3 regions of the Janthinobacterium goodfellowi genome follow, and region 1 is predicted to be linked to each of the others. Evidence: predicted binding sites of a transcription regulator. Region 1 holds the regulator's gene; each other region holds the start of a gene.
The links. Region 1 encodes NrdR, which represses ribonucleotide reductase genes. Its sites were predicted from a motif close to CACNANATNTNGTG; they were not measured.

Region 2: a site for NrdR is predicted at 7,177-7,190, ahead of ACQ4WQ_RS20085 (ribonucleoside triphosphate reductase). Genes of this name have one in related genera too.
Region 3: a site for NrdR is predicted at 3,483-3,496, ahead of ACQ4WQ_RS27500 (ribonucleoside-diphosphate reductase subunit alpha). Genes of this name have one in related genera too.

The regions. Positions count from the first base shown of each region.
Region 1 is NZ_JBNYXN010000007.1:77,071-87,684, forward strand. Features, by position in the region: gene pal (peptidoglycan-associated lipoprotein Pal) at 1-116, opposite strand, end outside; gene tolB (Tol-Pal system beta propeller repeat protein TolB) at 160-1,434, opposite strand; gene tolA (cell envelope integrity protein TolA) at 1,434-2,453, opposite strand; gene ACQ4WQ_RS23465 (ExbD/TolR family protein) at 2,502-2,942, opposite strand; gene tolQ (protein TolQ) at 2,958-3,647, opposite strand; gene ybgC (tol-pal system-associated acyl-CoA thioesterase) at 3,694-4,095, opposite strand; ZMP/ZTP riboswitch at 4,388-4,512, shown strand; gene glyA (serine hydroxymethyltransferase) at 4,624-5,871, shown strand; gene nrdR (transcriptional regulator NrdR) at 6,015-6,476, shown strand; gene pilV (type IV pilus modification protein PilV) at 6,698-7,285, shown strand; gene ACQ4WQ_RS23495 (PilW family protein) at 7,282-8,259, shown strand; gene ACQ4WQ_RS23500 (pilus assembly PilX family protein) at 8,272-8,934, shown strand; gene ACQ4WQ_RS23505 (pilus assembly protein) at 8,931-10,614, shown strand, end outside.
Region 2 is NZ_JBNYXN010000005.1:258,141-268,754, reverse strand. Features, by position in the region: gene aspT (aspartate-alanine antiporter) at 1-639, opposite strand, end outside; gene aspT (aspartate-alanine antiporter) at 696-2,378, opposite strand; gene ACQ4WQ_RS20115 (substrate-binding periplasmic protein) at 2,650-3,510, opposite strand; gene ACQ4WQ_RS20110 (heavy-metal-associated domain-containing protein) at 3,760-4,023, shown strand; gene ubiT (ubiquinone anaerobic biosynthesis accessory factor UbiT) at 4,049-4,576, opposite strand; gene ubiV (ubiquinone anaerobic biosynthesis protein UbiV) at 4,597-5,493, opposite strand; gene ubiU (ubiquinone anaerobic biosynthesis protein UbiU) at 5,503-6,540, opposite strand; gene ACQ4WQ_RS20090 (hypothetical protein) at 6,702-7,118, shown strand; gene ACQ4WQ_RS20085 (ribonucleoside triphosphate reductase) at 7,237-8,985, shown strand; gene nrdD (anaerobic ribonucleoside-triphosphate reductase) at 8,982-9,179, shown strand; gene ACQ4WQ_RS20075 (anaerobic ribonucleoside-triphosphate reductase activating protein) at 9,172-9,876, shown strand; gene ACQ4WQ_RS20070 (Pls/PosA family non-ribosomal peptide synthetase) at 10,025-10,614, shown strand, end outside.
Region 3 is NZ_JBNYXN010000010.1:84,195-94,808, reverse strand. Features, by position in the region: gene ACQ4WQ_RS27505 (ribonucleotide-diphosphate reductase subunit beta) at 1-142, opposite strand, end outside; gene ACQ4WQ_RS27500 (ribonucleoside-diphosphate reductase subunit alpha) at 261-3,218, opposite strand; gene ampD (1,6-anhydro-N-acetylmuramyl-L-alanine amidase AmpD) at 3,610-4,221, opposite strand; gene ACQ4WQ_RS27490 (sigma 54-interacting transcriptional regulator) at 4,199-5,278, opposite strand; gene ACQ4WQ_RS27485 (PP0621 family protein) at 5,398-5,652, opposite strand; gene ACQ4WQ_RS27480 (cytochrome C assembly family protein) at 5,649-6,452, opposite strand; gene ACQ4WQ_RS27475 (hypothetical protein) at 6,788-7,327, shown strand; gene ACQ4WQ_RS27470 (ABC transporter substrate-binding protein) at 7,395-8,384, opposite strand; gene ACQ4WQ_RS27465 (MacB family efflux pump subunit) at 8,537-10,531, opposite strand; gene ACQ4WQ_RS27460 (efflux RND transporter periplasmic adaptor subunit) at 10,537-10,614, opposite strand, start outside.

The sequences.
Region 1 (10,614 bases):
ACTTTTTCAGGAGCGCGCTCAACCACTGGGGTTTCTGCTACTTTGACTGGGGTGCTGCAGGCGGACAGCAGAGCTGCGGTAGCGGCGATGAATGCCAAACTTTTAAAGTTACTCATTTTTATTCTCCGGGTCATGGTTAAAGGTGAAACTGTACAGCACTTACTTCATAAAAGGACCCCAGGTGGGCTCCTTGATATTGCCAGCTTGCGTAGTCAAACGCTGTTTGACGCGGCCATCCACCGATACCACTGCCAGCGACTTGCGTCGTCCGGATTCGGTCGCGTACATGATATATTTCCCGTTGGGCGAAAAGCTCGGTGATTCGTCGTTGGCGGTGTCCGACAGGCGCAGTTCCTGGCCACTAGCCAGGTCGAGCGCGTAGAGCTGGAAATTGCCGTCGCGACGGGAAATATAAGCGAGTGTCTTCCCGTCGGACGAAATCCGCGGGCTGATGTTGTAGGAGCCGCCAAACGTCACGCGCTTGGCTTCGCCGCCGCTGACCGACATGCGGTAGATTTGTGGTCCGCCGCTGCGATCGCTGGTGAAGTAAATGCTTTGGCCATCGGCCGAGAATTGGGGTTCCGTATCGATGCCGCTGCTGTTGCTGACGCGGCGCAAGCCGCTGCCGTCGGCATTGACGGTGTAGACCTGGGTATGGCCGTCGCGCGACAGGGCCACGGCCAGGCGCGAGCCGTCCGGGCTCCAGCTCGGCGCTGAATTGCTGCCTTTTTCGTTCGACACGATGGTGCGCTGGCGCGTCACCAGGTTTTGCACGTAGACGATGGGCTTTTTCTTTTCAAACGACACATACGCCACCTTGGTGCCGTCCGGCGACCAGGCTGGGGAAATGATCGGTTCGTTCGAGCGCAGGGCGACCTGGATGCCTTCGCCATCGGCGTCGGCCACTTCCAGGCGGTATTCGCGGCCCGATTGCGTGACGTAGGCGATGCGCGTGGCGAATGCGCCTTTGACGCCCGTCAGCTTTTCATAGATGTCGTCGGCGATCTTGTGCGCCAGCAAGCGGTTGAACTGGGGCGCGGCCGCATTGTTCATGCTGGAAATCTGCGCGCCCTTGATGGTGTCGAACAGCTTGTAGCGCACGTCCAGGCGGCCATCGGCCATGCTTTGCACGGTGCCGGCCGCCAGCGCGTCGGCGCCGCGCGATTTCCACTGCTCGTAGCTGACGGGCGCCGTTTCCGACACGGGCGCATCGGCGTCGATCAGCTTGAACACGCCGCTGCGCGCCAGGTCGGCCTTGATAATGCCCGACAGCGATTGCGGCGCCGCCGATTCATTGACGAAGCTGGCGACGGCCACCGGGATCTGGTTGCTGCCGATCCCCGTAATCTCCACGCGCAATTGCGCCTGGGCGCCGGCCGCGCCCAGCATCAGGCTGGCGCAGAGCACGACATAGCTCATTTTTTTCATGGTCATCATTTAGGCAAATCCTTCATCTCGAATATGAGTTCAATCTCGCGTTCCACGGTGCCGTCTTTTTTCTTCGGCAGTGGCGACGATTTATTAATGGCGTTTTCCACCGAGCTGTCATACGCCGGCAGGCCGCTACTTTTTATCTTTCGGACCGAAATAATTTCCCCAGTTGGCAGTTGCTCGATCTTGAACACGGCGCGCGGGTTGCCCGGCACGTCCGTGCTACCGCTGTACGCGATATTGCTCTTGATCTTGCTCGTCAGGGCAGCGACATAGCCGCTGTCCTTGCGTGGCGCGGTCGCTTTCGCGGCCGTGCCCGTCGTACCGGCGCCCGCCGCACCCGTGATGCGGCTCATTTCCGCGGCGCGCGCCTTGTCGGCGGCTTTTTTCTCTTCCGCCGCTTTTTTCGCCTTGGCAGCTTTTTCCGCCGCCGCTTTTTTCTCGGACAGTTCTTTCTCGGCTTTTTCTTCCGCCGCTTTTTCTTTCTCTTTTTCCAGCTTGGCTTTCTCGAGCTTGTCGGCTTTTTCCTTCTCGCGCTTTTCAGCCTTGTCTTTTTCTTTCTGCTTCTGTTTTTCCAGTTCGCGCTTTTCTTCCTCGCGTTCCTTCTGTTCCTGCTTGCGGCGTTCTTCCGCTGCCGCTTTCTCTTTTTCTTCCTTCAGCTTGGCCTTCTTGCGCTCGAGGGCGATCTCCGCCTCGCGCAGGTCGACCTTCGGCTCCGGCGCGGCCACGGGCGGCGGTGGCGGCGGGGCAGGCTGTTCCACTTGCGGTTCCGGCGGCGGCGCCGGTGTCGGCTCCGGTTGCGTCGCCACTTCGGGCGGCGGTGCGGCCGTCTGTACTTTCAGGTCCCACACTTCCGCTTCGACGGCGACAGGTTCCGTATTTTGCCAGTGTACGCCCACCCACAGGAAAAACAGCAGGCCAAGGTGCATCGCCAGCGCCAGGCCCAGCGAGGGCCAGCGGCTGCGTTCGCGCGGCACGCTGTAGGGCTTGCCGAGTACATGGTCGATTTGTTTGGTCTGCAAAGTCTAGTCTATCTAAAAACGGTCAAGTCTGGAAACAGGGTGCTGCGCTTACTTGGTGGCCAGGCCAACACGGGTAATGCCCATCTTTTTCGCTTCCGAAATGAGCTGGATCACATCGTCGTACTTGCTTTCCTTGTCGCCCGCGATCATCACGGGATAGTCGGGATTGCTTTCGTGCAGGCCGCGCAGCTTGCGCAGCAGGGCGTCGCGGTTCGGTTCCGTTTCCGGCGCCAGCTGTTCCTTGCCGATCACGCCGATCGACAGCGAACCATTTGGTTTGAGCACGATCTGGATATAGTCATCGGGCGGTTTCGCCGACCTTTCCGCGTTGGGCAAGTTCACCACGCTGGGATTGTTCGACGACGGCATCACCATGAAAATGATCAGCAGCACCAGCATCACGTCGATGTACGGCACGACGTTGATCTCGGACTTGAACTTGCGGCCGCGGCCGCCGCGCATGCCGCCGCTATTGAAGGAGGAACCCATGGACGCTGCTCCCTCTTAGCGCGACTGGCGCTGCAAGATGTTGGAGAATTCCTCGACGAAGCTCTCGAAGCGGATCGCCAGGCGGTCGATGTCATGCGAAAAACGGTTGTAGGCGACGACGGCGGGAATCGCGGCGAACAGGCCGATGGCGGTGGCGATCAGCGCTTCGGCAATACCGGGCGCGACGGCGGCCAGGGTCGCTTGCTGCACGTTGGCCAGGCCGCGGAAGGCGTTCATGATGCCCCACACGGTGCCGAGCAGGCCGATGTAGGGCGAGACGGAGCCGACGGAGGCGAGGAAGGCCAGGTGCGATTCGAGCACGTCCATTTCACGCTGGAAGGCGGCGCGCATGGCGCGGCGTGCGCCGTCGAGCACGGCGCCCACGTCCAGCGCTTCGCGCGAACCGTAGGAAGCCTTGCCCTTGATGAATTCGCCCATGCCGGCGTCGAAGATGCGGGCCAGCGCGCCGCTCTGGTCGCGGTTGCCGCTGGCGTTCTGGTGCAGCGCATGCAGGTTGCCGCCGGCCCAGAAGCTGCGTTCGAATTCGATGGTCTGCTTGCGCGCCTGGCGCACGGCAAACATCTTGCGGAAAATGTAGGTCCAGCTGGTCAGGGAAATCAGCAGCAGCAGGGCCATGATCAGTTGCACGATCAAATGGGCATTGGTGATGAGCGCGAGGAAAGAAAGATCTTGTGTAACGTTCATTGGCTGGCAGTCTGTTGGGTGAATTATCCGGGGGTGGCGGTAGGGCTCAGGCGGCGCGCATGCGGGCCGCGACGGCATCGGGCACGGCGCGCGGGCGCAGTGCCGAGTCGACGCAGCCGATCTTGACGCGGGCCGTGTTGAGCAGGCGGTCGCCGCACCAGGCTTGTTGCAGGAAAACGATGGAGGCGCGCCCCATTTTCTCTATGCTTAGGGTTAATCTTACCGTGTCATCGAGCCTGGCTGGCGCATGATAGTCGGCGTTGACGCTTTTGACAACGAACATTGCGTCGTGCTGTTCCAGCAATTGCTGCTGGCCCACGTCGATGGCGCGCAACCATTCCGTGCGCGCGCGTTCGAAGAATTTCAGGTAGTTAGCGTAATAGACGATGCCGCCGGCGTCGGTGTCTTCATAGTAGACACGTACGTTCCAGGTAAAGACTGAAGGCATGTTTATTGCGCCAGTAGTGAGATTGAGCAACATTTTACGCGATTTTTCTTCTTGTGACTGTGGGCGCTTGCTGGAAAGCCATGCAAAAGCAGCATATAAGTTGCACCGCAGCATTGTAAATCCGGGGCGGGCAATGGCAAGCCTCGTAACATACGCTTACAAGCCGCAGTCAGGTTTAAGTCCAGCTTAAGCGCCGCGGCCGTGCCCGGGCTGCGGTGGCGCGCGGCGATTATAGCTGCACGGTTGCATTCCTTGCTCAATTTGGGCACTTAACTTACAATTTGACTTCCATTACGTCTCACGTGACTGGCGAAAAGTCGGGCGATCTCCATGAATGGCGATCGGCAAACCGGCGAAAGGTGGGCACCCACCGGGAAACGTGAGATTTTTCATCAGCCGTTCGCCTGGGTAGCCACTATGGAAAAGCACGAAGAGGCTGCCTGTCCAATGTTGTTATTCACTTAACGCCGGCTCCCCTCATTCGATCCAACCTGCCAGTACAAGCACCCTCATACTTGGAGTTTTTACATGTTTGCAAAAGATCACACCCTCGCCAACGTCGATCCTGAATTGTTCGCCGTCATTCAAAAAGAAAACACGCGCCAGCACGATCACATCGAACTGATCGCGTCGGAGAACTACACGTCGCCAGCCGTAATGGAAGCGCAAGGCTCGCAGCTGACGAACAAGTACGCCGAAGGCTATCCAGGCAAGCGCTACTACGGCGGCTGCGAATACGTCGACGTGGCCGAGCAACTGGCCATCGACCGCGTCAAGAAACTGTTCGGCGCCGAATGCGCGAACGTGCAGCCGAATTCCGGCTCGCAGGCGAACCAGGGCGTGTTCTTCGCCATGTTGAAACCAGGCGACCTGATCATGGGCATGTCGCTGGCCGAAGGCGGTCACCTGACCCACGGCATGCCGCTGAACATGTCCGGCAAATGGTTTGACGTCGTGTCGTATGGCTTGACGGCGGAAGAAGACATCGACTACGAGGCGATGGAACGCCTGGCCCGCGAACGCAAGCCGAAACTGATCATCGCCGGCGCATCGGCCTTCTCGAAAAAGATCGACTTCGAACGCTTCAGCAAGATCGCCAAGGAAGTGGGCGCCTACTTCATGGTCGACATGGCCCACTACGCGGGCCTGATCGCCGCCGGCCTGTACCCGAACCCGGTGCCGTTCGCCGACTTCGTCACCTCGACCACGCACAAATCGCTGCGCGGCCCGCGCGGCGGCATCATCCTGATGAAGGCCGAACACGAAAAAGCCATCAACTCGGCCATCTTCCCTGGCATCCAGGGCGGCCCGCTGATGCACGTGATCGCCGGCAAGGCCGTCGCCTTCAAGGAAGCGCTGAGCCCTGAATTCGTCGAATACCAGAAGCAAGTGATCAAGAACGCCGACGTGCTGGCGAAAACCCTGATCAAGCGCGGCCTGCGCATTGTTTCCGGCGGTACCGAATCGCACGTCATGCTGGTCGACCTGCGCGCCAAGAACCTGACGGGCAAGGAAGCCGAAGCCATCCTCGGTTCCGCGCACATCACCTGCAACAAGAACGGCATCCCGAACGACCCGCAAAAACCGTTCGTCACCTCGGGCATCCGCCTGGGCAGCCCGGCGATGACGACGCGCGGTTTCAAGGAAGCGCAAGCGGAAGAAGTGGGCAACCTGATCGCCGACGTGCTGGACAATCCGCATGACGCCGCCACCATCGAGCGCGTGAAAGCGGCCGTGAAGGTGCTGGCCGACGCGCACCCTGTGTACGCCTCATAATTATTTGTCCAGAATGTGTCATACGGAGTAAGATTCTGTATGACACATTCCTTCGTGCCCAAGGGCGCCCGGAGTGATTCGGGCGCCCTTTGTACAAGGGCGGCGATTTCCCGTAATTATTACTATAAAGTTGTAGCCAGCCCATGAAATGTCCATTTTGCCAGCACGGCGACACCCAGGTTCTCGATACGCGCGTATCGGAGGAAGGGGATGCCATTCGGCGGCGGCGCCGCTGCGGCAAATGCGACAAGCGTTTCACCACGTATGAACGCATTGAACTTATCATGCCGGCCGTCGTCAAAAAGAATGGCAGCCGGACGGAGTTCGCTGCGGATAAGTTGCGCGGCAGTTTGATGCTGGCCTTGCGCAAGCGTCCCGTCGCGGCCGCCTCCGTGGACACGGCCATCGCGTCCATCCAGGAAAAACTGCTGACCAGCGGCTTGCGCGAAGTCGATTCCGGCTATATCGGCGAACTCGTCATGCAGGAACTCAAGCGCCTCGACAAGATCGCCTATATCCGCTTCGCTTCCGTCTACAAGAATTTCGAAGACCTGGCCGAGTTCCAGGATGCGATTGCCGAAGTGGGGCAGGCGCGCAAGCCCTGACGCTCACTGTATCGGCGACGGGGCCGCTCATGTGCCCCGTTTTGCGCCCCGTGTTCACCACGCCAGCGTTCGCCTGGCAAGCGGCCTGATCAATACCTACGCCGTTCTTCTCATCTTATCGCTGCGCTGTTTGCGCTAGCGCAGACCCCGTTTTTTGCGCGCGCCTATCTTGTAGCTGGGCCGCCTGTTCTCGCGACTCTGTCGGCGGAAGGGAGTAGCGCATGCGCAATGGCGGTCGCGACAAGTTTCTGGCGGGTGGCAGCAGCCTCGTCGAGGTGCTGGTGTCGCTGCTGCTGTTGGCGCTGGGCCTGCTCGGCGCCAGCATCTTGCAACTGCATTCCCTGCGCGCGCGCCATGAATCGGCGTTGTTGTCGGCGGGCGCGCAACTGGCGGCCGGCATGGCCGAACGCATGCGCGCGAACAGCGTGCTCATGCATGGACCCGATGCGGGCAATCCCTACCTGAACGTGGCCTACGCGGCGGACGATGCCGACGCTGGCGGCGGCGCGCCCGACTGCTTCGGCGCTGCCGCCTGCGGTGCGGCCGAACTGGCGCAATTCGACATCGCCGAATGGAAACAGCAACTGCATGGGGCCTTGCCCGGCGCGCGCCTGCATATCTGCCGCGACACTTCCGTGTGGGATGCCACCGCGCAAGGCTTGCACTGGGCGTGCAGCGGCGGCAAGGGCGCGCCCATCGTCATCAAGCTGGGCTGGCGCGCACGCCTGCCCGATGGCTCGACCGGCGATAACGCGGCAGGCGAGTCGCTGCCCAGGCTGGCATTCCAGCTGGGCGGAGGCGGCGCATGAACGGCGTGCATGTCCACCGGCGCCGGCAGCGCGGCCTGAGCCTGGTCGAGTTGCTGGTGGCCCTGTCGCTGGGCGCGCTGCTGATGCTGGCCGCGAGTAGCGTGCTGCTGGCGGCCAGCGGCAGCTATGGCGACCAGTCCGCCAGCGCGCGCCTGGACGACAATGGCCGCTATGCGCTCGACACCATCGCCCGCGCCGTGCGCCAGACGGCGTACGTGAACTGGGATAGCAGCGCCGCGCCCGTCGCCCATGCCGATGACGACAGCGCGAATATCGCCGGGCTCGACGCGCGCAGCCTGGGCAAGAACAGTGAAGGCATCAGCGGCGCCTTGCCCGGCGCCCTGCATGGCAGCGATGTGCTGGCCCTGCGCTATTACGGCGCCGGCAAGGAAGAGGGCGGCGACGGGTCCGTGCTCAATTGCGCCGGCTTTGGCGTGGGCGCCGCGCAAACGGAGGCGCAGCGGGGCTGGAGCATCTTCTATGTGGCGCAGGGCGCCGATGGCGAAGGCGAACTGCGCTGCAAATACCGTGGCGCGAACGGCTGGGGCGCGGACGCCATCATCCGTGGCGTCGACGGTTTCCAGGTGCTGTATGGCCTCGACACCGATACGCCGCCCGATGGCGTGGCGAACCAGTATGTCAATGCCAGCGCGCTCGACGCCTACGATGCGGCGCTGGTGCTGGCGGGCGCGGATGCGGCCGCGCGCCAGCGCGATTTGCAGCGGCGCACGCACTGGAAGCGCGTGGCCAGCGTGCGCGTGGCGCTGCTGCTGCATGGCGAGGCGGGCCAGGCGGACAAGATGGCGGAACTGGGGCCGGCGCAGTTCGATCTGTTCGGCAAGGCGTATGCCGAGGCGCACGGCGCCGGCGACACGGGTGTGCGCATCGCGCGCGCGTCCTTGCCCGCCGCGACGCGCTCCCGGCTGCGGCAACTGCTGCAGACGAGCATCATGCTGCGCAACGGGCCGGCATAGGAGGGTGGCACGATGGCTGGCGCGGGCGTCCGCTGTTGTGTGACTCGTTGCTCACCTCGTGCGCGCCGCGGTGGCGCCAGCCTCGTGTATGTGCTGTGCCTGCTGGTAATCATCTTGCTGCTGGGTATATCGGCGGCGCAGATGGCCTTGCAGGGTGAAAAGGCGGCGCGTGGCGAGCGCGACCGGCAGATCGCGTTTCAGGCGGCGGAGGAAGCATTGGTGGATGCGCAGAACGATATCGAAGGCTTGCCCGGCGCACCGGGGCGTAGCAGCCTCTTCGCGCCAGGCAGCGCGGCCGGGTTCGCGGACGGCTGCGGCGAGGGAGGCGCACTGGGCTTGTGCCTGCCCGCGCCTCCGGAGGCGCCGGCCCTCTGGCTGAGCATGGACCTCGATGGCGCCGAGGGAGGAAGTAGCAGCCGCGCGGTGCCGTATGGCCAGTTTACGGGCGCCGTCATGCAGACTGGGCAGGGTTTCCTGCCGTCACGCCGGCCCCGCTACCTGATCGAATTGCTGCCGTTTCATCCACCCGGCGCGCAGGCGGCGGCAATGGCCGGCGGCATGGCCACGGAAAGCTATGTGTACCGCATCACGGCCATCGGTTTTGGCGCGCAGGAAAGCACGCAAGTCGTGCTGCAAAGTTATTATCGCAAGCAGGCGGCTGGAGTGGGGCCATGAAGGCTTGCTCATCCGCTTTGTCGTCCGCCTTGCGGCGCGCCGGCTGGGCCTGGCTGCTGCTGGCCTGTCTGGCTAGCCAGGTTTGCGGGGGCGCCCTTGCGGCTGCCGTTCCCCCGGTGGTGCTGGCGCGTGCCGACGCGGGTTTGCACGGCGCCAGGGTGCCGCCGAATCTGCTGCTCAATCTATCCTTCACGCATGCGGCGGCGGCCGCCGCGCATGGCGGCGAGTATGCGCCGCAGCGCGAGTATGCCGGCTATTTCCATGCGCGCATGTGCTACAGCTATCCGTACCGCAGCAAGGACGGCGTCATGCTGCCTGACTTGCGCGTAGCGACCGCTTACTTCTCCGTGCTGAAGCCGGCCGATGCGCTCCACGGCTGCGGCGGCGACAGTTTCAGCGGCAACTTTCTGAACTGGGCCAGCGCCAGCATGCTCGACATCGTCCGCTATGCCCTGACGGGCGGCGACCGCGTCATCGACGAGGTGCGCAAGACGGTGCTGCAGCGCGCCTGGCTGCCCGATGCCGGCAACCCCATCGACTTCTATGCCCACCCCGTCTTTTTCCCGCGCAAGGTTTTGCAGGCCGGCGTGGCGGCGGCGACGCCGTTTGCGCTGGCGCAACTGGCCATTGTTTCCTGCCGTAATCGGCTGCTGTTCGGCGACGCCAGCTTGCCCCAGGGCGGCAGTTGCGACGCGCCTGGCTTTGCTGCCACGCACGGCGTGTTTCTTGCGCGCGTGCGCGTCTGCGACGCCGATGAGGGGCCGCTGCGCGACGACTTGTGCCTCGCATATGGCAAGAACTACAAGCCGGTGGGCGCCGTGCAGCGCCATGGCGGCCGGGTGCGCGTGGGCGTGTTTGGTCTGTTGAACGGCATGCCCGCCGGTGCCGGCCCCGTGTATGGCGGCGTGCTGCGCGCGCCGCTGGCCCACGTGGGCAGGCAGCGCTGGACGGTGCCCGACTTTATGCCGCAAGACAATCCCGGCGCCGAGTGGAATCCTGCCACTGGCGTGTATGCGTATCAAACTGTGTATCAAGCTGCGGGCCAAGCTGCGGGCCCTGGCGGCGGGGTGACCGCTTACATCAATGGCCTGGGCCGCAGCAATGCCGCGCATCCCGGCGCGTACGCCAGCGCCGCGCCGCTGGCTGAATTGCTGTACGAATCGCTGCGCTACCTGCAGGGACGGCAAGCGAGCGCCGCAGTGCCTCCCGTCACGGCGCCGCCTGCCACCGACGAGGGCTTGCCGGTCGTGACTGCGTGGAGCGACCCGCAAACAGCCAGTTGCCAGCGTCACATCGTCGTCAGCCTCGGCGATGCGGGCATGGCGGGCGATCGTTACGTGCCCGGCAATGTTCCTGTTGCTCCCGCCTCGCCCGGAGATCGCGCCCGCGCGCCGGACGGTTTTGCGCCGCCGCTGTTCGATGCGATGGCCTGGACGCATGCGGTAGGCAGCCTGGAAAGCGGCGGCACGCCTGGCAATCCCGCGCCACGGCCCGAACTGGCGGCGCTGGAACTGCTGGCCGACGGGGCGGGCGGCGCCAGCTACCATGCGGCGGGCCTGGCCTACTGGTCGCATGTGCAGGCGCTACGTCCGGGCGGCAAGAACGACGGTATGAACCACATCGACCACTACGCGGGCGACTTGCGCCAGGGCGACCCTGCCGGCGTGCCTGCCGCGACAC
Region 2 (10,614 bases), on a different contig from region 1:
CGGCGTCTGCCCAGGTCCCAGCACCTGCACACCCGCCTGCAGCGCCGTTTCCGCCTTGATCGCATCTTCGCGGATGGTGCGCCCCATGAGTTTAGGCAAGATGTTGACGCAGACGATGATGGCGCCAAACGAGCCGAACACATAGGTGACGGCATAGCCGACGGCCACGTTGCCCTGCAGGCGCGCCACCTCGTCGGCCGCCAGGCCCAGCTTGGTGATCGCATCGCCGGCCGTGCCGATGATGGCCGACTGCGTCAAGCCGCCCGCCGCCACGCCGGCCGCCAGGCCCTTGTCCAGGCCGAACACCTTGGCCATGATGACCACCGTCAGCAGCGCCGTCACGGCCAGCACGACGGCCAGGATGATTTCGCGCACGGACTGGCGCCCCAGCGAATTGAAGAATTGCGGTCCGCTTTCATAGCCGACCGCGTAAATGAACAGGGCGAACAATACCGACTTGACGCCGGGATCGATGGCCACGCCTACCTGGCTGACGAGGACCGCCACCAGCAGTGAACCGGCGACCCCGCCCAGCTGGAACGAGCCGAACTTGATCTTGCCGATGTAGTAGCCCACTGCCAGGGAGAGAAACAAGGCAATTTCGGGCGACTTCTTGAATAACTCATGCAACCATTCCATGCGGACCGCCTTTCGTGTTGAAGGAATTCTTTACTGCCTGTGCTCTTGCAAGCTGCTCATGCGTGGACCGAGCCGGCCAGGGCCACGATGAGCGGCCCCAGCAAGGGCAGCACCACGTTCGAGATCGCATACGTGATCGTGTAGCCCAGCAAGGGCGTGGAATTGCCGGCCGCGTTCTGCACGGCCGACAAGGCTGGCGTGCTGCACTGCTGACCGGCGATGGCGCCCAGCAGCACGGGCGCTTCCAGCTTGAGGAAAAAGTGACCCACCAGCAACGACAGCGAGGCGGGGATGACGGCGATCAGGACGCCCATCAGCGGCAGCGACAGGCCGTACTGGCGCACCAGCTCGATCGCTTGCGGTCCCGACGCCAGGCCCACGCAAGCGATGAAGGTGGCCAGGCCGATATCCTTCATCATGTCGAGCGCGCTGGGGTGGATGCCCGGCATGCCCGGTTTTCGCGCCTGGTACCAGCCGAACACGAGCCCCGTCAGCAAGGCCCCGCCGCCCGTGCCCAGCGAAAACGGAATGCCGCCCAGCCTGGCGCTAAAGCCGCCGATATACACGCCGAGCACGATGCCGATGCTGGCGTAGACGATATTGCTGCGGTCGCCCGTGGGCACGCGCTTGCCGATGGCGGCCAGCGCCGTGTTCAGTTCGCGCCCATCCGTCGTGCCGTACAGGCGCAGCACGTCGTCGCGCTGCAGGGCCAGGTCGGGCAAGGGTGGCATGCTGTGCTCGCCACGGACGACGGCCGCCACGTGCACGCCGGTGGGCAAGGCCAGCTGGCGCAAGGGCTGGCCCACGAGCGCGGCTTGCTGCAGCACCACTTCGACGGCGGAGACGGCCATGTTCAAGCCCGTCGTATCGGCAAATTCCTCGCCCAGGATGGCTTCGGCCGCCACCAGCGCAGGACGGTGGCCGATCACCAGCACTTCGTCGTTATTGCGCAGGCGCAGTGCCGGCTCCAGCGGCAAGACCTTGCCATGCCGGCGCACGCGCGTGATGCTGGCGCGGCCCGCAAAAATATGCTGCAATGCATCGAGGCGGCGTCCCGCACCCCGGCTGATGCGGTAGGCGCGGCCCACCATTTCCGGCGTGGCCTGCACCCCGTCGCCATCGGTTTGCGCGCCGCCCATCTTTTCCCACAATTTATCGGCTTCCTCGCGCAGGTTGACGCGCAACAACAGCGGAAAAATCTGGCTGGTGACGATGACGATGGCGATCAGGCCGAAGATGTACGTGATGGAATACGCGGTGACCACGTTGGCTTGCAGTTCGGCGATGCGGGCGGCCGGCAGCGCCAGCTTCGAGATCGCGTCCGTGGCCGTGCCGACGACGGCCGATTCCGTCGCCGCGCCCGCCATCATGCCGGCGGCCGTCCCCTGGTCCAGGCCCAGGAACCGCGTGGCCAGCAGCACCAGCGCCAGCACCACCACCACTTCGATCAGGCACAGCAGACCCAGGCGCAAGCCCTTGGCATTCAGGTTGGCGAAGAACTGGGGACCGCCCGCATAGCCGAGGGCAAAGATGAACAGCATGAAGAAAACGTTCTTGACGCTGGCGTCCAAGGTAATGCCCAGCTGGCCGATCAGCAGCGCGGCGATCAGGGTGCCGCACACGCCGCCCAGCTGGATGGGTCCGAAGCGTATCTGCCCTACCGCGTAGCCAAGCGCCAGCGCCAGGAACAGGGCCAATTCCGGCACCTGGCGCAATACCGACGTGATCGAGTCGAGCATGGGCAAACCTTCGAAAAGATAACGGATGGTTACAAGGGAACAGGACGTTCAGCGGCTGGCGGCAGCTTGCTGTTGAACGGGCGCACGGGTCCGGCACGACAGCCGCCATGGCGGCCTTCGCTGGGAAAGTGTTGCAAAGTGTTGCAAGATGGAATTATGTTCGGCGAAAATTTTATAAGTGTCAACAGGTGTTCTGTTGAACTCGCCTTGCGTTTCCTCAAACATCCTGCGCACGATTGGAGCGGTTGTTTGACACTGATCAATAAAACTATTAGTAATGTTTTGGACGATACCAAAGTGCCTTGCGCGCCAGCGGCGTCTCCTCCGGCAAGTCCGGATTGGCCAGCTCCAGCACGTACCGACGGGACAGTTGCAAAGCCTCGGCCAGGCGCCCGAAATGGCGCTGGAACAGCTGCGCGAAACTGCCATCGGCCAGCATGGTTTCCAGCCCCGTTTCGATGTGGCGCGCCAGTTCCGGCCGGTGCTTGCCGACAAAAAAATACAGCGCGGCCGGGTAGCGGATGACCAGGTGGGTGTCTAGCGCCAGCGGCAATTGCGCATGGCTGGCCAGCTCGCTTTGGGCTTCGATCACGGAGCGGGGAAAGTAATCGATGCGTCCCGCCGCCAGTTGCTGGAACAGGCCTTCGTAGGTGCTCGAGGTATCGAGGCGCAGGCCATTCGCCTGCAGGATGGCGGAGTCGGGCCAGTCGCGCATCTGGCCGGCCGACAGCCGCGCCAGGGCGGCGATGCTGCGCACGCCCCGCAGCAGCAGCGGCTGGCGGGCGTGGATCAGGGCCACGCGCCAGCCGATCAGGCCACGGTCGATGGGGATGCGCACCGGCAACAATTGCGTTTCGCGCGCGCGGCTCGTCATGGCCCAGACGACGTCGACGCTGCCCGATGCCATGGCGATTTCCTGCATGGCGCGCGTCTGCACCATGCGCAGTTCGGAGCGGCGCAAGGAATACGCCTGGCCCGACCGGGCCAGCGCCATTTGCAGCAAGGCCGTCACATAACCTTGCTGCGGATCATCAAGCGCCTGGTGGCGCGGATACACGAGCGGCAACGGCGTGCCGGCGGCGGCGCCCAACGGCCACAGGGCGGCAAGCTTGAGCAGGGGGCGGCGCTGCATGGCCCCTCCTTTCCAGTGCGTTCATCAGCATTCTTATCAGAATGACAGTATCACGCAGCAGAGCACGATTGTCGACTGGATTATGGAAACTGTGTATAAAACAACAGCAGTTTCAGGCCGGACTGGAGGGGTAGGAATTAATCCAGATCAATAAAACCGCAAATAGAAAATAAATCTTGCGTGCGGCTCTGGACGGCATGCGCGCCCCTCGCCTACGCTGTTTTTTTATCTGAAAAACAAGAGGACCACATGCAGACAGCGCGCTTGAATATTATTGGAATGGATCACGAAGGCTGCGCCGACAGATTGACGGGCGCACTTGAGGCGGTCACGGGCGTGGCCACCGTCTGCGTCTCGCTGGCGCGCCACGGCGCCACGGTGCAATTCGACGAACGGCTGGCCACGCAAGAGCGTTTGCTGGCCGCCGTCAACGACGCCGGCTTCATGGGCGAAGCGACGGATGAAGAACAGCTGGCCTCGTGCAGCGGCGCCTGCGGCCACTGCCGCCACTGAACGCCTGCCGCCGCCAGCTTCCCGCTCAGCCTTCCCGCGCGCCCCGGTCGCGCAGATGCGCCAGCACGCGGCGCGGTCCCAGCGCCTGCAGGTCGAACGGCGGCAATTCGATGGCGTCGAGCGTATTCTTGAACAGCAAACCCAGTTCCGTATCGCCTTCCAGGCTCAAACGGCGGCTGAAGAACAGGGTGTCCGGATCTTCCTGGCGCCGCGCCAGCAGCATCAGATCATGCACGCTGGCGGCGATGCACAGGTCCGGCACGTCGGCATAGCGCTCGGCCACGAACACCGTGCCCTGCCACTCGAAATCGAAGGCGATACCCGCGTCCAGCAGGCGCAAGCGCAGGCTGCGCCCTTCCAGGCTGCGCCGCACGTCGTCGGGCAGTTGCGGCGCCAGCAGGCGGTTCAAGCCTTGCACGAACAGCCAGGAGGCCGGATACGGCGGCAGCTTGGACAGCAATTCGGCCAGCGGTTCGGGCAGCCGGTACGACACGGCAGGCTTGCTCATGGCAGGCTTGGCCGGGACGGGCAATCTTTCCAGTTGATCTTGCATGGTGCTTCCTTTCGATGCGTTCAATGGGCGGCGTGCTGTTCCATGCCGGGCTGGCCGTGCCAATAGCCGTCGCAGGCGCCGGCCGGCTGGCAGGCCGCCAGCTGGGCCTGGGCGCCGATGCCGCTGACCTGCCCGCGGCGGGCGCGGTCGAAGATGGCGATGACTTTTTCAGTGTTCATCGCCTGCGGGCTGATGCGCGCCACATCCACGCCCATGTCGCGCATGGCATCGAGTTCGCGCACCAGGTTGTAGACGAGCGCCGACTGCGTCTGCGTGCCATTCAGCACGAGGAAGGGTACTGCGTCGCGCGTGCGCAGCAGCAGGCCGTCCGGCTCTTCCAGGCAGCTGTAGCCGCAGTCGTCCTTCGGCAGGTTGCGGTTGCGCGCCGTGAAGCAGCGCGCGGAAAACGCCAGCGGCATGCGGCCGTAGGCAAACACTTCCGTCTCCAGCCCTTCCGGTTTCTGGCGCTGCATCTCGGCCAGCGCCGTCTGCCCCATTTCCAGCGGCATCACCCAGCGCCGCGCACCAAGGCGCGCCAGCAGCTGCAGGCTGGGACCATTGAACAGGTTCAAATGGGGGCCGGCGACGAAGGACGCGCCCTTTTCCATGCAGTGCACGGCGCCCATGTCGTTGGCCTCGACGCCGTAGCGCCCATTGCCCGTGATGCGGCGCAGGGTGGCCAGTTCGGCGCCCGCCTCGATCAGCGCCTGCGTCGACAGCACCACTTCCTTGCCGGCGGCGGCCAGCATGTCGGCGATATCGAGCCAGTCGGCCAGGCGCAGCTCATGCCGGCGCGAGCAGACGGTTTCGCCCAGATACACGATATCGACGGCGGTGCCGGCGATCTGCTGGTAAAAGTCGAAGACGGTGGCGCGCGGCCAGTAGTACAGCAAGGGGCCCAGTGAAAGCTTCAGCATGTTCATCCTTTATTTCCAAGATCTGTGGTAGGCACCCAAGGTGTGCTGCTGGCCTTCGGCCAGCTTGTCCATGGCCGCCATCCAGCCCGGCTTGACGGCGTAGCGCGCATTGCCTTCGCGGCAGGCGTCGATCGCTTCGCGCCACACGCGCGTCACCTGCGCCACATAGGCGGGGCTGCGCTGGCGCCCTTCGATCTTCACGGCGCGCACGCCCATGGCGATCAGTTGCGGCAGCAGCGCCAGCGTATTCAGGCTGGCCGGCTCCTCGATGGCGTAATACTCTTCGTCGTTGACTTCGAAACGCCCCTTGCACAGGGTCGGATAGCTGGCGTTTTCACCGGGTGCGTAGCGGTCGATCAGCACGCCGTTCAGGCGCGATTCGAGGCCGTTCGGCGTTTCCAGCCAGCGCACGGATTTCGCCGGCGAGCACACGCCGTGCGTGTTCGGCGCCTCGCCCGTCGCATACGACGACAGCGCGCAGCGCCCTTCGACCATCACGCACAGGCTGCCGAAGCCGAAGACTTCGATCTCGACTTCCGTCTTGGCGATCAATTGTTCGACCTGCGCCATCGACAGCACGCGCGGCAGCACGGCGCGGGCGATGCCGAAGTGTTCATGGTAAAAATTGATCGCTTCGTAGTTGGTGGCCGAGCCTTGCACGGACAGGTGCAGGCGCAGCTGCGGGTGATGCTGCGCCGCATACGCCATCAGGCCCGGATCGGCCACGATCATGGCGTCGATGCCGGCCTGCGCGGCGCGGTCGATGGCGCTGCGCCACACGGCCCAGTTGTGCGGCTGCGGATAGGTGTTCAGCGCCAGCAGCACCTTGCGTCCATATTGGTGGGCGTAGCGCACGCCCTCGGCGATGGCCTTTTCGTCGAAATTGAGGCCAGCGAAATTGCGCGCATTGGTGGCGTCGCGAAAACCCAGGTACACGGTGTCGGCGCCATTGTCGACGGCCGCTTTCAAGGCGGGCAGGCTGCCGGCGGGGCAGACCAGTTCCAGCGGTCCGGCCACGCGGGTGGCGGTGGTTGATTCAAGCATCATGGTGTTCTCAGTCCTGTATCGGCTCAGGGTGCAGACTATAGCCCCGCCCATGCCGCCCAGTCCTTGACGCAGGTGAAGGAATGCATGCATGACTGGCGCGCGTTCCACTTGCTTGACCTGGCTGTAAAATGCCCCACTTTTTCCCTATCCGATTGCCCGCCATGACCCGCAAACCGCTGCTGATTTTCCTGCTTACCCTGTTTCTCACCGCGCTGCAGGTGCAGTGGGCCGGTCCGGCCGATGGCTATGAGACAGGGACCATCTCCGTGCTGTCGCCGGAAGTGCTGGGCGCGTATCCAGGCGTGCTGCTGCTGTTCCTGCTGGCCGTGTTCGCGCGCCGCAAGATGCCGCTGCTGCGTCAGGCCGCCATCTGCACGGGCCTGCTGGCCGTCTACTGGCTGCTGGCGAACTACGTCACCTTCGACGCGCGCGTGGCCAGCTGGAGCACCTACACGCCGCTGGAAATCTGGACGCACGTGCTGCCCGCGTCTGTCATCAGCATCGCCGCCTGCGGCGCCGCGTTCTTTTGCGCGAGCTGGCTGATCCTGCGCGAAACGCGCTGGAACAAACGCGGCTGAGGTGTTTTTTTCACCTGCATCAAGGATTCGTCACGCCACTGCACGCGCCCTTTGACGCCACTATATTTAGTGATTAATCTCCATAAAAACACCGCATGTTGTGTTTATTGGAGGTTTCATGACGACAAATGCAGTTTCCCCCACACGCGGCCAGGTCGACGTCGCCGCGTCCATCAATGAGTACCTGGAGCGGCGCGACTGGCGCGTGAACGCCAACGCCAACCAGGGTTACTCGCTAGGCGGCCTGATACTCAATGTGTCGGGCAAGGTCATCGCAAACTACTGGCTGGACCAGGTGTATCCGCCGGAAGTGGGCGCGGCGCACCGCGAGGCGGCGCTGCACATCCACGATCTCGACATGCTGGCCGGCTATTGCGCCGGCTGGTCGCTGCGCACCCTGCTGCATGAAGGCTTGAATGGCGTGCCGGGCAAGATCGAATCGGGCCCGCCCAAGCACATGTCGAGCGCCATCGGCCAGATCGTCAACTTCCTCGGCACCCTGCAAAACGAGTGGGCCGGCGCGCAGGCGTTCAGCTCCTTCGACACCTACATGGCGCCCTACATCCGCAAGGACAGCCTGCGCTACGAAGACGTACGCCAGTACATGCAGGAGCTGATCTTCAACCTCAACGTGCCGTCGCGCTGGGGCACGCAGACGCCGTTCACCAACCTCACCTTCGACTGGGTCTGCCCGGACGACCTGCGCGAGCAAATTCCCGTCATCGCCGGCCGGGAAATGGACTTCAGCTATGGCGAGCTGCAGGCGGAAATGGACATGATCAACCGCGCCTACATCGAGATCATGATGGCGGGCGACGCCAAGGGCCGCGTCTTCACCTTCCCCATCCCCACCTATAACATCACCGAGGATTTCGACTGGCATAGCGAGAATGCCGAACGCCTGTTCGAGATGACGGCCCGCTACGGCCTGCCCTACTTTCAGAATTTCATCAATTCGGAACTCAAGCCAAACATGATACGCTCCATGTGCTGCCGCTTGCAGCTGGACTTGCGCGAACTGCTGAAAAGGGGCAATGGCCTGTTCGGTTCCGCCGAGCAGACGGGCTCCCTGGGCGTGGTGACGATCAACTGCGCGCGCCTGGGCCACCTGTGGCGCGGCGACGAGCCAGCCTTGATGGCCGACCTGGACCGCCTGCTGGAACTGGGCAAGACCAGCCTGGAAATCAAGCGCCGCACCATCGAGGAACTGATGCAGCAAGGCCTGTTCCCGTACACGAAGCGCTACCTGGGCACCTTGCGCAACCACTTTTCCACGCTGGGCGTGAACGGCATCAACGAGATGATCCGCAATTTCAGCGGCGACGCCCATGACATCACGTCCGCCGAGGGCCATGCGCTGGCGATCCGCTTGCTCGACCACGTGCGTGCCCGCATGGTGCAATTCCAGGAAGAGACGGGCCATATGTACAACCTGGAAGCGACGCCGGCCGAAGGCACGACGTACCGCTTCGCCCGCGAAGACCGCAAACGCTATCCCGCCATCCTGCAGGCCGGCACCGTCGACAACCCGTATTACACGAACTCGTCGCAACTGCCCGTCGGCCACACGGACGACCCGTTCGAAGCGCTGGAATTGCAGGATGCGCTGCAGCGCAAGTACACGGGCGGCACGGTGCTGCACCTGTACATGACGGAAGCGCTGTCGGACGCGAACGCCTGCCGCGAACTGGTAAAACGCGCCCTGAGCCGCTTTTCTCTGCCCTACATCACCGTCACGCCCACGTTTTCCATCTGTCCGCGCCACGGCTACCTGGCCGGCAAGCATGAATTCTGCCCCACCTGCGACGCGGAACTGATCGCCCGCAAGCAGGCCCACATTGTTCCATCACTTGAGGAAACGCCATGAATGCACGTCCCGACTTCAATCCCGCCATCACCCTGCTCGACACCGAACGCCAGCGCTGCGAAATCTGGACGCGCGTGATGGGCTATCACCGCCCCGTCGCCTCGTTCAACATCGGCAAGCAGGGCGAATTCCACGAGCGCCAGTATTTTACGCAAGCGGGCGCCCGGCTTGGCCAGCCCGCCTGCCATGGCTGAGTTGAAAGTGGGCGGCCTGACGCCCTTTTCCGCCACCGACTATCCGGGCAAGCTGGCGGCCGTGGTGTTCGTGCAGGGCTGCCCCTGGCGTTGCGGCTATTGCCACAATCCGCACTTGCAGGCGCGCACGCCGGAAGGCGCCATGCCGTGGCAGGACGTCCTGACCTGGCTGCGGCGCCGCGTGGGCCTCGTCGACGCCGTCGTCTTCAGCGGCGGCGAGGCGTGCATGGACCCGGCGCTGGCGCGCGCCATGCTGGACGTCAGGGCCCTGGGTTTCGGCATCGGCCTGCACACGGCCTGCATCTACCCGCAGCGCCTGCAGGAAGTGCTGCCCCTGGTCGACTGGGTGGGCTTCGACATCAAGGCGCCGTTTGCCGACTATCGTCATGTGACCCGCGTGGCCGGCAGCGGCGACCCGGCGCGCGCCTGCCTGGACGCCATCCTCGCCAGCGGCGTCGCCTACGAATGCCGCACCACCGCCCATCCGGACCTGCTGCCCGATGCACAGCTGCTGGCCCTGGCCGCCACCCTGGCCGCCCAGGGCGTCGACAACTACGTGCTGCAGCAGTTCCGCGCCGAAGGCTGCCTGGATGCGGCGCTGGCCGGCCGCCCCCTGCACGGCTATCCGGCGGCGGACACTGTGGCGCAAATCGGCGCCATGTTTCCCCGTTTTACATTCCGTAACCATGGCAATTGATCCTGCAAGCACATAATTTCGCAAAGCCCCGCAAAATTCCCCGTTCTGCAACGCTGAAATGTCTTGCGTGCTGTAATGTATCAACTGTGCCGCGCACCACGCGCAGCCCGTTCGATTCCTCACACAGCATTACAGATAAGCGTCATCCATGAACGATTTCACCGCAGTCAGCCCAGACACCCCTTCCACCCACGCCGACATCCTGTACGGCCCGCCGCGACCGGATTTGCTGCGCGAGGAAGTGCTGGCCGACCTGCTGGAAGCGACGGCGCGCCGCTGTCCGCAGCAAATCGCCCTGATCGACGGCGCGCGCCGCATCACGTATGCGCAACTCGATGCGCAGGCGGGCCTGGCGGCGTCGCGCCTGGTGGCGGCCGGCGTCAAGCCCGGCGACATCGTGGGCCTGTGGCTGCCGCGCGGCGCCCCTCTGCTGCTGATGCAGGCGGCGATTGCCAAGGCGGGCGCCGCCTGGCTGCCCGTCGATGAAGACACGCCCGTCGAGCGCCTGCAAGTGTGCCTCGACGACGCGAATGGAGCCGGTGTCGTCAGCTGCGCGCAGTTCGCGCCGCGCCTGTTGGATGCCGGCGTCGAGCGCCCCGTGTGGACGGCGGAAAGCCTGCTGGCGCCCGCGGCGCCCGGCGAATACCTGCCCGCGCGCGGCGCCGTCTTGCCCGAACACCCGGCCTATGTGATCTACACGTCCGGCTCGACGGGCAAGCCCAAGGGCATATTGATCAA
Region 3 (10,614 bases), on a different contig from region 1:
CGCGGCGCGCCACTTGCTCGGCGTTCGCTTCGGACGGCTCGGCGCCGGCCGGCAGGTTCAAATCGGTATTTCCCAGTGGCGCTTGCTGCGCCGGACGCGGCACAGCTGCCGACGTAGTTTCATCATCCCAAGACAACGACATATTCTTCTTCCTTTCCATGCCGGCGAGCCGGCGGTCCGCAACAGGCCCGTTGTATCGGACAATGCGGACATTGACAACATTGAATCAGCCCAGAAGTTCTGGGCTGACAACTAAAATCTTACTGGCAGGCTTCGCATTCCTCGAAACCGTCATCCCCCGGGCGCAGGTAGCAGGCTTCGCCATCGGCGTCGTCCGCCGCCGCTGCCACGGCTGCCACCGGCGCCACGGCGGCAGCGGCTGCCGCCACGACGGCCGCCTGGGCGCTCTGTGCGCTGGCCGACATGCCGCCATCGACTGCCACGGCGTTCAGCGCGCCCGTCTTGGAGGTCGATTTCTCCATGTGGGTAGCGGCGATGGTACGCAGGTAGTAGGTGGTTTTCAGGCCACGCAGCCATGCCAGCTTGTAGGTCTCGTCGAGCTTCTTGCCCGAAGCGCCAGCCATGTAGATGTTCAGCGACTGGGCCTGGTCGATCCACTTCTGGCGACGCGAAGCCGCTTCCACCAGCCAGCTTGGCGACACTTCAAAGGCGGTGGCGTAGATGTCGCGCAGGTCTTGCGGGATGCGGTCGATCTTCACCAGCGAGCCGTCGAAGTATTTCAGGTCGGAGATCATGACTTCATCCCACAGGTCGCGCGCCTTCAGGTCGCGCACCAGGTAGCCGTTGATCTCGGTGAATTCGCCCGACAGGTTCGATTTCACGTACAGGTTCTGGAACGTCGGCTCGATACAGGCCGAGACGCCGATGATGTTCGAAATCGTCGCCGTCGGGGCGATCGCCACGCAGTTCGAGTTGCGCATGCCGAACTTGGCGATGCGTTCGCGCACCGGCGTCCAGTCCATGGCCGACGAGGAATCGACTTCCAGGTAGCCGCCGCGCTCTTCGGCCAGCAGTTTGACCGAGTCCTGCGGCAGGATGCCGCGGTCCCACAGCGAACCGGCGTACGACTCATAGCGGCCGCGCTCTTCGGCCAGTTCCGTCGACGCCAGGTAGGCGTAGTAGCAGACGGCTTCCATCGAGGTGTCGGCGAAGCTGACAGCCGCGTCCGAGGCGAACGGCACGCGCATCATGTGCAGGCAGTCCTGGAAGCCCATCACGCCCATGCCGACCGGACGGTGGCGCATGTTCGAATTGCGCGCCTTCTCGACGGCGTAGTAATTGATGTCGATGACGTTGTCGAGCATGCGCATGGCGGTGCGGATGGTCTTGGCCAGCTTGACGTGATCGAGCTTGCCTTCCTTCATGTGCGCCGGCATGTTGACGGAACCGAGGTTGCAGACGGCGATTTCGTCAGGGCCCGTGTTCAGCGTGATTTCCGTGCACAGGTTCGAGCTGTGGACGACGCCGACGTGCGACTGCGGGCTGCGGATGTTGCAAGGATCCTTGAACGTGATCCATGGGTGGCCCGTTTCAAACAGCATCGACAGCATCTTGCGCCACAGGTCCAGCGCCTGGACCTTCTTGAAGACGCGGATTTCGCCGGCGGCGGCCTTGGCTTCGTAGCCCAGGTAAGCCTGTTCAAAGGCCTTGCCGACCTTGTCGTGCAGGTCAGGCGTGTCCGACGGCGAGAACAGGGTCCACTCGCCTTTTTCCATGACGCGCTTCATGAACATGTCGGGAATCCAGTTCGCCGTGTTCATGTCGTGCGTGCGGCGGCGGTCGTCGCCCGTGTTCTTGCGCAGGTCGAGGAATTCCTCGATGTCCATGTGCCAGGTTTCCAGGTAGGCGCACACGGCGCCCTTGCGCTTGCCGCCCTGGTTGACTGCCACGGCCGTGTCGTTGACCACTTTCAGGAACGGCACCACGCCTTGCGACTTGCCGTTGGTGCCCTTGATGTGGGCGCCCAGGGCGCGCACCGGCGTCCAGTCGTTGCCCAGGCCGCCGGCGAACTTGGCCAGCAGCGCGTTGTCCTTGATGGCGTCGTAGATGCCTTCCAGGTCGTCGGAGACGGTGCTCAGGTAGCACGACGACAGCTGCGAGCGCAGGGTGCCCGAGTTGAACAGGGTCGGGGTCGAGCTCATGAAGTCGAACGAGGACAGCAGGCTGTAGAACTCGATGGCGCGCGCTTCGCGGTCCGCTTCGTTCAGCGCCAGGCCCATGGCCACGCGCATGTAGAACGCTTGCGGCATTTCGATGCGCACGTCCTGGATGTGCAGGAAGTAGCGGTCGTACAGGGTTTGCAGGCCGATGTAGCCGAATTGCAAGTCGCGGTCGGCAACGATGGCCTTCGCCAGGCGTTCCAGGTCGAAACTGGCGAGTACCGGGTTCAGCAGCTCGGCGGCGATGCCCTTGGCGATATATTGCGGGAAATACGTCAGATATTCTGCGGCAGCGGCCGCTTGCGGCACTTCCTTGCCGAACACTTCCTTGCGCACCGTGTGCAGCAAGATGCGGGCCGTGACCTGGCTGTAGGCCGGGTCTTTTTCCATCAGCGCGCGCGCCGCCAGGATGGCCGACTTGTGCAGCTCTTCGACGGGCACGCCGTCGTACAGGTTCTTCACCGTTTCAGCCAGGATGGCGTCGGCATCGACGTGCTTTTCCAGGCCGGCGCAGGCGGCGTTGATCAGGTCGCGCACTTCCTGCATGTCCAGCAGGCGGCGCACACCGTTGTCGGTGACATTTAATTGTGGTGCGGAAACTTGTGCGGACGCGCCTTGCGCTTCCTTCTGCAGGCGGCGCTCTTCCATGTGCTTGGCACGGTACAGCACGTAGGCACGCGCCACGTCGTGTTCGCCCGAACGCATCAGCGACAGTTCCACCTGGTCTTGCACGTCTTCGATATGGAAGGTGCCGCCGCCCGGATGGCGGCGCACCAGCGCGGCGACGACGCCGTCGGTCAGCTGTTCCACCAGTTCGCGGATGCGTGCCGAGGCTGCGCCCTGGCCGCCGTTAACGGCCAAAAACGCCTTGGTCATGGCGATGGCGATCTTCGAAGGCTCAAATGCCACCACCGCGCCGTTGCGGCGGATGATGCGATAGTCGCCCAATGCCGCGCCCGTGCTCGCCACGCTGTTGGCCGCGCCTGGCGCTGGCGATACTGGCGTTGGATGGATAGAAATATCTTGTGGTGATTGCATTGAAGCTCCCGTTGTCAGCTAAAGTCAGCCTGCAGTTTTGCCGCCGCGTGTGTTGTTGAATAGAACGCCCGATGGTCAGGGCTTCTTCAGGTATTTATTGCTAAATAGTAAATTTGTAATGCATAAAACAGCTCAGTATCCATAGCGCCACACCGTACTGCCCGGCTGGCGCGAAACACGATCAAGGGTGATAAACCGCCAGTTCCAGTGCTTTATCAGCAATCCGGGTAGCTTTGACAATAATTCTGAAAACGTCTGTGATGGCACTAGATATAGTCTTTACATCCAACTTCTGCACTAATTGTAGTGCCCATCGAAGGGCGATGCAATAGTTTTCCGGCATCCGTCGGCGTAATTTTTTGTATTTTCATATACGATTTCGGTTGACTTTTCAGGGTAGGGATGGAAAGCCCAATCCCCGCGAAGTAAGCGCTAACGCAGGCTGTCCGTGCAGGGTTTCCAGCCAGCATACTTGGTAAAAATGCCAGTCAAAAAACGGCCCCGGATCCGTCTTCCTCCCCGGCGCGATATGCTCGTGGCCGCGCACCTGGGACAGCCCGTGGCGTGCCACCAGCGCCGCCGTCAGCAGCGCCAGCACGCGGTATTGCTGCCGCTGAAAGGGCACAAAGTCCGAGCCTTCCATTTCGATACCGATCGAATAGCCATTGCACTGCGGGCGTCCTTCGAACATGGACGCGCCCGCATGCCAGGCACGTTGATCAGTAGAAACATATTGCAACAGCGTGCCATCGCGCCGCACAAAAAAGTGCGCCGACACCTGCAAGCCACGCAGGTCGGCGAAAGAAGGATCGGCATTATAATCTACGCGGCCCGTAAACAAGTCCGACACATGCGGTCCGCCGAAGTGTCCGCCCGGCAAGCTGATGTTATGGATCACCAGCAAGTCGACTTGCGCACCAGCCGGGCGCGCATCGTGGTACGGCGAGTCATAGCGCAGCGCGCCGTCGCACCAGCCGTCTTCATCTATCGTCCATGCGCTCATCAAGTAAGGCTTCCTGTATCGTCAATTTCTGCATGCGGTAACGCAACTGGCGCACGCTCAAGCCCAGCTGGCGCGCCGCCCGCGCACGGTGATAGCGCGCCTGCACCAGCGCCTGCATGATCATGGCGCGCTCGGCCTGGCGCAGATACACGTCCAGCGGCAGGACCGGGGCCACGCCATATGCCGCCATGCCGGGCAGGCACAGTTGCCGCTCCGACGCGGCCGGCAGAGCCGGCGCCGCCCGCAACGGCATGCTGCCCGGCCCGGACGGCAAGGCCAGCCCGTCGAGTTCGATCACGCCGCCGTCGGCAAAGGCCAGCGCCCGCTCCAGCACGTTTTCCAGTTCGCGCACATTGCCGGGAAATGCATACGCGGCCAGGGCCGCCAGCACGGGCGGCGCCAGGCTCACGGTCCGGCGTGGCGACAGGCGCGCGAGGATCACCTCACATAATACCTGCAGATCGCCGCGCCGCTCGCGCAGCGGCGGCAGCGCCAGCTCGATCACATTGAGCCGGTAAAACAGATCCTGGCGGAACGTGCCGGCGGCCACGCCGCGCGCCAGGCCATGCTGGCTGGCGCACAGGATGCGCACGTCGACGGCCTCGTCCGTACTGCCGCCCAGCTTGCGCACGCGGCGCTCCTGCAGCACGCGCAGCAGTTTTACCTGCATGGCCAGCGGCAGGTCGTCGACTTCGTCGAGCAGCAGGCTGCCGCCATGGGCCGCCTGGAACAAGCCCTGGCGTTCGTGCAGCGCGCCCGTATAGGCGCCCGGGCGGCAGCCGAAGAATTCCGCTTCCATCAGCGCGTCGGGTATGGCGCCGCAATTGACGGCGATAAACGGCAAGCCGGCGCGCGCACCCTGCGCATGGATGGCGCGCGCCGCCAATTCCTTGCCCGTGCCCGATTCGCCGCGAATGGCCACGGGCGCGCCGCAGCGGGCGATGCGGCTTATCTGCGCGCGCAGCGCCTGCATGGGCAGCGAATTACCGCTCAGTTGCGGCGCCGGCGGCATGCCGGCGGTGGTCACGGTCTGCTGGCTGGTGCGGGGACTGGACATGGGAGCGCGCCTTTCTGCAATGGCGGTGGCGAACCGCCTGCTGCAGATGCTACGCCGGATGGATGCCGGAGGTCGTTACGATACGGATGAGCAACGCGCGCGCACCTGCGGGCCTGCCCTTACAAGGTGGCGTGCGCGTGGCTGCAGTAATCGTGGCCCTTGGCCTGCACGTTTTCCGAAGCCGGGTAGTACACGCCGCAGTGGGCGCAGCACAGCATCAGCTCGGCATCGGGCAATTCCTGCGGCCGACCCGGCGGCACAAACGGATTCGGCTGCTGCTGCGCGCGGGCGCGCTGCTGCATGCCCCGGATCTTGCTGCGGATGGCAAACAGCACCAGGAACACCAGCGCCAGCCAGAATAAAACACGTGTCATGCGAATCCTCGGTGTAAAACCACTTCCAGTACAAAACGGCTGCCAACATAGGCCAGCAGCAAGGTGGCGAAACCGGCCAGGGTGAAGCTCAGGGCCGTCTTGCCGCGCCAGCCGCGAAAGCGGCGCCCTGCCAGCAGGGCGGCAAACAATAGCCACGACAGCATGGTAAACACCGATTTGTGATCCCAGTTGAGCGCCTTGCCAAATAATTGCTCGGAAAACACGATACCCGACAGCACGGTCAGGCTGAGCAAAATAAAGCCCAGGCCGATCATGCGGAACAGCAGCTTTTCCATCGTCAGCAGGGCTGGCAGCTGGTCCAGCGCGCTGCCGATAAAGCCGCGGCTTTCGCTGCGCGTATGCAGCCGCGATTCCTGCAGCGCCATCAGCACGGCGTGAAAGGCGGCGATCGTCAAGGTGCTGTACGCGAGCACGGCCACGGCGATATGCCAGCCGAAGACGGCCGACTTGCCTTCCATGCTGACCTGGCTGCCGGGAAAGGCCCAGGCCAGGCCGATGGCGATGACGGCGCTGGGCATGACCATGCGGCGCAGTCCGTCCAGGCTGAAATTGCGGTTCTCTATCCAGTAGGCACCGACCGAAACCCACAGCGCGGCCGACAGCATGGCGGAAAAACCGAAGCGCAAGGTACCCGGCGCCATCAGGTCGAACCACAGGGTGGCCGCGTGCGCCAGCCAGGCGACGCCGGTCAGGCCGGCAATGAGCCGGGCACGGGACGAGGGAAGCACCGCGCACGCCGCGTACAACAGGGCGGCGATGAAAAAGAAATAGATCTGCATAGTTTAAGTTTACACCATAGCCGGCAAGCGCGATTCAAGCGACAGTATGGGCTGCAGGCAATTCGCCGGCCGCCGATACCGCAAGCCTGCCATGATATCGCGCCTCGGGCGCGACGGGGTGGCGCACCCTCAAGATTTCGGCAATCTTTCCTTCCATGTACGGTCGCCGCGTCGGGGCCACGTTGCCATCCTGATTAGCCAGTCCTATAATTATGTCCATAGAGCAACAATCGTCCACCTTTCGCCACTCGTCCCCCGCCGCCGCCATGTTTTCTTTCAAAAAAATTTCCTGGACCTGCCTCCTGCTGGCCGTCTGCACTATATTAAGCGGCTGCATGAAAGATGCGCCGTCCCAATCCACCTACGAAGAGTATTTCCGTACCTCGATCCAGGGCTATGACTTGTACAAGGATTACTTCGACATCGCGAAGCTGGAAAAGCTCAATGGCTGGAAAGAAAACGAACAATATGAAATCAAGGGCTCGGCCGTGCTGCGCGCCAGGGTGGGCTACCTGGAATTGCTGGCCGACGTGGCCGACAAGCTCGAGGCGCAGGCCAAGACGGACGGCTCCGTGGGCATGACCATGGGCCTGGGCCTGATGGCGCGCGGCATGGGCGGCGAAAACAAGGTGTTCCGCGAATTCTGGACGCAGCAGCAGGAAAGGAAGGCGATTCCCGCGCCGCTGCTGGCGCGCCAGGCGGCGATGACGCCCGAGCGTTTCGAGAACCTGCTGCAATGGTCGGACCAGCTCGTGCAAGACAATTACGGCGCCATCATCAGCCGCCAGCTCAAGAAGGGCGATGAACTGACGCGCATCTACACCTTGAGCTTCCGGCAGACGGAAAAAGGCTGGATGGGTTTTAACGCCCGCTAAGGCCACGCCTCCACAAAAAAACCTCCGCGCCATCGCTGGCACGGAGGTTTTTTAATGGTTGCTTGATTTACTTCACGTTCAGGCTCTTTTTCGCCTGCTCCAGCAAGTCCGTCTTGACCCAGTCCTTGGCCACGGGCGGCTTCGTCATGCGGCCCACGCCCGTTTTCACCATCACGTCCGTGGTGACCTGGATATGTTCGGGCGAGATGTCGTACGAATACGGCGAATTGCTGATCGCGTCGTCGAAGTCATCCTTCGTGATCTGGCCGCGGAACACGACTTCACGCACATACTTTTCCGCCGTTGCCTTGTTGTCGATAAAAGTTTTCGTCGCTTCGACGAAGCAGCGCATGAATTTTTCCGCCACCGGACGGCGTTCCTTGTAGAACTTTTCCGTCATCACCATGGTCCGCACGGGTTCGCCGATCGGCGTATCGTACGGTTTCAGGATTTCCACGCCAAAACCCTTGTTGATCGCCTGCGACGATTGCGGTTCCGACTGCATCATGGCATCGATATTCTTGCCCATCAGCGCCTGGTTCAAGTCGGCGTAGGCCAGAAACACCAGCTGCACATCCTTGCCCTTGGTTTCGGAATACGTCAGGCCCGCCTGCGACAGCTCGGCCAGCAGCAGCACTTCCTGGATGCCGCCGCGCGTCACGCCCACGCGCTTGCCCTTGAGTTCCTTGACGCTGGCGATCTTTTGTCCCGCGCCCGCCACCAGGCGCGCGCCGCCCTTGGCAAAGCCGGCCACCACATAGATCGGCGCGCCGCCGGCGCGACCGGAAATGGCCGCTTCGGACGCCGTCGCGCCCACGTCCAGCTCGCCAGCGATAATCGCCTGCATCACGTCGAGGCCCTTGGCGAAGATATGCTCTTCGACCTTGATGCCGCACTTGGGCGCAATTTCCTTGATGTACGACACGGCGCCGTAATGGGCGAATTTCAAATTCCCCAGGCGCACGACTTCCTGCGCCTGCGCCTGCACGGCGCCCATGCCGAACGCCAGCATGAGGGCGGCGGCGATACCGGTCTTCAAAGTGGATTTTTTCTGCATCGGGTTCTCCTGTGGTGGTTGGTATGTGCCCGCCAGGGCATAAGACACGGCATTTTTATTATGGGGAGATAGTACCGCGTGTTAGAGCCAGGGCAACATTTTTTTTGCCGGCGGCCGGCCCTTGCCCGGAGGCGGCAAGGGCCGGCCGGCAGCTACTGTCCCGCCAGCGCCACCACCGGATCGAGTCCCGACGCCTTGCGCGCCGGCATGAAGCCAAACACCAGCCCCGTCACCACGGCGCAGGCAAAGGCGCCGGCGATGGCGCTGAGCGAAAAGATCACCGGCACGTCCCAGACCAGCAGCAGGCCGGCCACCGTCACGCCGACCACGATGCCGGCCACGCCGCCCACCACCGACACCAGCACGGCTTCGGTGAGGAACTGGCGCAGGATGTCGCGCCGGCGCGCGCCCGTCGCCATGCGGATGCCGATTTCACGCGTGCGCTCGCGCACCGTCATCAGCATCACGTTCATGACGCCGATGCCGCCCACCACCAGCGAGACGGCGGCGATCAGGCTGAGCATCATGGTCATGTTGTCCTGCGTCTTCGCTTCGGCGGCGATCGACGCGGCCGCGTTGCTGATGCCGTAGTCGCGGATGCGGTGGCGCTCGAACATGGTGGCGTCGACCGCTGCTTCCACCTCGGTCACGCGCTTGACGTCGGCCACCGCCATCACCGTGTACGTGGGCTCGCGCTGGCCGAAGACGCGGATGCCGGCAGTGGAAAACGGCAGCAGCAGCACATCGTCTTCATCCTTCTCGCCCGTCAGCGCGCCCTTCGCGCTCATCACGCCGATCACCTGGAACGGCACGTTGCCGATCAGGATGCTCTGCCCCACGGGATTGGGCACGTCGGGCATCAGCTTTTCGGCCAGGTGCGCGCCCAGCACGGCCACGGTGGCCATCTCGCGCTCGTCCTCCTCGGTAAAGAAGCCGCCCTTGGCCACGGGCCAGGTCTGGATCTGCGGCAGGGCCGGGCCCGTGCCGCGCACATAGGTCTGCACGTCGAGGTTAGCGTGGCGTATCACCTTGTTGCCCGTGACATTCGGCAGCACGTGGGAAATGCCCGGCACGTCCTTGAGCGCATCGAGGTCGGCCAGGGTGATGCTGCGCCCGGGGATGCGCGAGCTTTCGCCGCGCGAGGCCATGTACAGCAGGTTCGAGCCGAACGCGCCCAGTTGCGCCATCACCTGCTGGCGCGTGCCCAGGCCGATGGCCAGCATGACGATCACGGAAGCGACGCCGATGACGATGCCCAGCAGGGTCAAGCCCGTGCGGAAGCGGTTGATCCACAGCACGCGCCAGGCGGCGCGCGCCGCATCGAGCAATTCCGTGCCCAGCGAAGCGCCGGTATCGTGGGCGGCGCGCGACATGTCCAGCGGCGGCAGGGCCGTCGACGTGGCGGGAATGGCGATGGCGCCCGAGTCCGCGACGATTGCGCCATCGCTGATCTCGATCACGCGGCGCGCCTGGGCCGCCACCTTGCGGTCATGCGTGATCAGGATGATGGTGTGGCCCGCGTCGGCCAGTTCGCCCAGCAGGGCCATGACTTCGGCGCCGCTGCTGCTATCTAACGCCCCCGTCGGTTCATCGGCGAGGATGATGCGCCCGCCATTCATCAGGGCGCGCGCGATCGACACGCGCTGCTGCTGCCCGCCGGACAACTGATTCGGCCGGTGGTCGAGCCGGTCTTTCAATCCCAGGCGCTTGAGCAGCGCTTCGGAACGGGCGTGGCGGGCCGCGGCCGGCATGCCCGCGTACAGGGCCGGCACTTCCACGTTTTCGCGCGCCGATTCGGTGGCGATCAGGTGATAGCCCTGGAAGACGAAGCCGAACGCTTCGCGCCGCAGCCACGCCAGTTCATCGGGATTCAGGCTGGCCACGTCCTGGCCGGCGAAGCGGTAGCTGCCGTCGCTGGGCCTGTCGAGACAGCCCAGCAGATGCATCAGGGTCGACTTGCCGGAACCGGACGCGCCCACGATGGCGACGAATTCGCCGGCGCTGATAGCCAGGGTCAAGCCGCGCAACACTTCCACGGCCGGCGCGCCGTCATGGCCGCCGTAGCGCTTGCGGATGCCGGCAAGCTCGATCAGCGGCGCCGGCTGGCCAGGCTCTCCTGCTTCCCCCAGAGAGGCGGCCTCGCTCATCGCGCTCACAACTGGAACCTGCTGCTGCCGCTGCCGGCAGGCTGTTCGCCCGTGACCAGCAATTCGCCTTCGCGCAAGCCTTG